DNA from 2 places in the Shewanella mesophila genome. Region 2 is predicted to be linked to the other one. Evidence: predicted binding sites of a transcription regulator. Region 2 holds the regulator's gene; the other holds the start of a gene.
What was found. Region 2 encodes sigma-54, which starts transcription at its own class of promoters, with help from an activator protein. Its sites were predicted from a motif close to GTTGGCACGNNNNTNGNNT; they were not measured.
Positions count from the first base shown of each region.

Region 1: K0I73_RS00160 (DUF4097 family beta strand repeat-containing protein) is a predicted target of sigma-54. The motif match lies at 1,230-1,248, and genes of this name have one in related genera.

Region 1 is NZ_CP080421.1:36,729-38,895, forward strand. Features, by position in the region: gene K0I73_RS00150 (M14 family metallopeptidase) at 1-285, shown strand, start outside; gene K0I73_RS00155 (class I SAM-dependent methyltransferase) at 320-1,102, opposite strand; gene K0I73_RS00160 (DUF4097 family beta strand repeat-containing protein) at 1,319-2,086, shown strand.
Region 2 is NZ_CP080421.1:614,986-617,152, forward strand. Features, by position in the region: gene hpf (ribosome hibernation promoting factor) at 1-256, opposite strand, end outside; gene K0I73_RS02755 (RNA polymerase factor sigma-54) at 287-1,780, opposite strand; gene lptB (LPS export ABC transporter ATP-binding protein) at 1,909-2,167, opposite strand, start outside.

The sequences.
Region 1 (2,167 bases), 580 kb from region 2:
GGGGACTTAGCTATTTTGCTGCTTGAGCCACTATCTCCTGACTCATTATTTCAGTGGGGTTTTTTCAATCCTATTTTTACCCGCACAGAATATATTGAGCACTATGCCGTTGAGCCGATGGCTGCCAAAATGTTAGCGAAAGACCCAGCGTTACAGGCTGAGTTTGATAAGGCGTTGCAAGATAAAGACTTTGCCGCCGATCCCAAAGCCAGACTAAGTTGGTTTTATGAGCGTAGCCCCTATTATGATCAGCAATATTTAGTGTATCCGGTGTTGCGCCATTAGTGATGAAAGAAAAAAGCAGGCTTAGCCTGCTTTTTTATGCCGTTTTGATAGCTGAGACAGTGTAAACCAGCGGTACATTTTGACCTTGGTGTTGCAGGTAATAGCGGGGGCGATCATGGGGCGTCTCCCTAATTTCAAGCCCGTCGAATGCATCGTAGGGGCTGAAATCAAACTCCTTTAGCTCAGTAATCACAAGGCCTGCATTTAATAGTGCACTGATCACATCGGCTAATGAGTGCGGCCATGTCACCATAGTGTGCTTCTCATCTGGGCTATTTTCTGTATAGGTGGCTTCCTCTTCAATGTCGGGTTCGGCTTGCCCAAAGTAGCTGTATCCTTCCATTAATGCTTGCACCGGATGGAACTCCGCCATATAGAACTGCCCTCCAGTTTTAAGCGCCTTAGCGATGATATTGGCCCAACCTTGTAGGTCTGGTAGCCAGCATAATACTCCGTATGAGGTGTATACGATGTCAAACTCTTGTTTAAGATGCTTAGGGGCTTGGTAAATGTCGCAACAGATAAAGTCGGCATGTAGTTGACACTGTTTAGCTAGCGTCTGGGCTTGCTCTATTGCAGTGGATGACAGATCAACGCCCGTTACCTTGGCGCCTAGCCGTGCCCATGACAGTGTATCGAGTCCAAAGTGACACTGTAAATGCAACAAGCTTTTCCCTTGCACATTTAGAGCCTTCAGTTCTATTTCTTGTAAGGATGTCTGACCTGCGATAAAGCCTGCAACATCATAAAACTTGGAGGCAAGGTGAATTTTGGCTCGCTGATCCCAGGCGTGCTTGTTTAGGGCGAGATAGTCCATTAACGCTTCCTTTCGCTATCGGTTTTTTTAACCAACATCTAGTGTATTTAGCAACTTAGTGATGGGGTTGCCGAGTTGTAGTTGTTATTTAATGAAATATAACATAGTTAAAACAGATAGATACTGATTTGGCACGGTATCTGCAGCTGTCTTTGTTCGCGCATATAAAAATAGCTAATAAAATCAGTTTATAAGATTTAACAAGGAAACTTTATGATGGTTTTACGTCCCCTAGTATTGTCGGCAGCATTATCTTTTTGCCTAAGTGGTTGCATTATAAATGTGAACGGCGCAGGCAAGACATCATTCGACTACCATAGAACCTCTGAACTCTCTTTAGATGCTAATGGCCTAGATGGATTAGCTGCCGAAACTGGAGCCGGTGCTTTGACTATCGAAGGTATTGAGGGGTTAAACGAAATCACCCTCGAAGCCGATATCTATGGTTATGATGGTGTCGAGCCCGAGTTAACCTTAGTGCGAGATGGCGACCAAGCCAAGCTGGTGGCAAATTTCGATTCCTTCTATCGCGTATCATTCAACGGGTCATCACCCTATATGGATGTCACCATCAAGGTGCCTGCATCAATGTTGCTCGATATTGATGATGGCTCTGGCAGCATAGACATCAAGGGAGTGAACGCCGACATTAGGGTTAAAGATGGCTCTGGCAGTCTCAATCTGGATGGTGGTAAGAACTTAGTCATTGATGACGGTTCTGGCAGCATTGTGCTGACGAATGTCGATGGCAATATAGATCTTGATGATGGCTCAGGCAGTATTGAAGTGACTAATGTTAAAGGCGATGTGGTGATTAACGATGGCTCGGGTGGTATGAGTATTGTAGATGTTGCTGGCAAGGTCACCATCGACGATGGTTCAGGCAGTATAGAAGTCAACAATACCCAAGGGCTGACGATCATAGAGGCCGGCTCTGGGGACTTGAGCTTTAACAACATTAATGGTCCCGTCAGTATGAACTAGACTTCCCGGCGCAGCGGCTAATCACTATCAGATTAATCAATTACAAATTTGATAGTGTTAGCCTATGCCCACCCTATTAGC
Region 2 (2,167 bases):
TGACCTGACGATCTAATTTATCGATCAGGGAGTCTATCGCGGCGTACATATCCGCGTGTTCCGATGTTGCGAAGACTTCTCCACCTCGGAGATGTAACTTTGCTTCAACTTTTTGCATCAATTTTTCGACATTTAATACAACGTGGACATTATTGATCTGATCGAAATGTCGTTCAAGCTTTGTGAATTTCTCTTCAACATAGTTCCGTAGAGATTGGGTTATCTCAATGTGGTGCCCTGTAAGGTTTATTTGCATAAATTCACTCCTCCGGTTTCCAGTTGTTGATTACAAACTTTTACGTTGGTTCGATGGCGGTATCAACATAGCCTCTCGATATTTAGCAATTGTCCGTCTTGCGACTTTAATGCCTTGTTCTGCCAAAAGTTGCGCCATTTTGCTGTCGCTTAACGGCTTCTTCTGGTTTTCTGCTGCGACGAGCTTTTTGATAAATGCTCGTATTGCAGTAGAAGAGCACTCTCCGCCATCGTCGGTTCCCACATGGCTAGAGAAGAAGTATTTTAGTTCAAAAATGCCTCTCGGGGTGTGCATATACTTTTGCGTTGTTACTCGAGAGATGGTCGACTCATGCATTTCAACGGCTTCAGCAATATCGTTTAACACCATCGGCTTCATCGCTTCTTCACCAAACTCAAAGAAGCCTTGTTGAAAATCAACAATACAGTTAGTGACTTTTAACAGGGTTTCGTTGCGACTCTCTAAACTTTTCAAGAACCATTTAGCTTCTTGTAGGTGACCTCTAATAAATTGTCCATCGGCCTGACTCTTAGTGCTGCGAGCCATTGCGGCATAATGCTGGTTTACATTAATCTTAGGCATACTATCGGGATTAAGCTCTACGACCCAACGACCTTTTTTCTTCGTCACGGTGACATCCGGGATAACATATTCGTCTCGGCTGGCAGTAATAGCCAAACCTGGACGTGGATTGAGAGTCTGTATCAGTGAGATAGCATCGCGTAAATCGTCTTCTTTTAACTTAGTTTTTCGCATCAATAGGCGAAAATCTCTACCAGCGATAAGATCTAGATGTTCGCTAATCAACATTCTTGCATTGGCAATATGAGGGGTATCATTACCGTATTGTGCTAGCTGAATAGTTAAACATTCGCTGAGATCTCGCGCTGCAACGCCAACAGGATCGAAATGTTGGACGCGCTTTAGTACCGCTTCTATTTCATCCAGTTCAATTTCTGGATCGCCCATGGCCTCAAGAATATCGTCGCAGGTTTGAGTGAGGTAACCGCGTTCGTCGATGGCATCGATAATTGCGGTAGCGATGGCTAAGTCGTTATCAGAAAAGGGAGTAAGATTTTTTTGCCACTCGAGGTGTTCATACAAGCCTTCACTAGTTTCCCCTTGAAAAGGCATATCATCGTCGCGCATTGCCCCCGAACTGGAGTTAGGTGACGCTGTGTATACCTCATCCCATGTAGTATCAACTGGGAGTTCATCGGGCATGGAATCTTGGGTGAGCGCGTCGGATGTTTCTAAGCCAGAATTATCTTCACTCGAGTCGACTTGTAGCTTGTTTTCATAGTCGACCTCGTAGGTTTCATTGTTATCATTGCGCTCTTCTCGAGCGCCGTTGTCGGCGCCCTCTTGCTCCTCATCTAACTCTAAAAGCGGGTTAGATTCTAATGCCTGCTGGATCTCTTGTTGCAGCTCCAATGACGACAATTGCAACAAACGAATTGCTTGCTGTAATTGGGGTGTCATGGTTAAATGCTGACCCATTTTGAGCTGAAGTGACGCTTTCATCGTACTGCTATTCCCTTGTTTCTAATTATAAAATGAGAAAGCTTTGTTGGTGGCCTTAAGTCGTTAAAGGCAAATATTAATTATGTACGGCAAGGTATTTAACCTATGCCGATCGCTTATAAGATTAACTATAGCTTGAATTGTTCACCTAAGTACACTGCTCGTACTTGCTGGTTGTCTAAGATTTCAGCAGGAGTTCCCTCGGCAATCAAATTGCCATGACTCACAATGTAAGCTTTCTCACAAACATCGAGAGTTTCGCGCACATTATGGTCGGTGATTAATACACCTAGTCCGCGATTTTTCAGCTGTTCGATGATCTTTTTGATGTCGATAACCGATATAGGATCGACGCCAGCGAAGGGCTCATCGAGCAAAATAAACTTA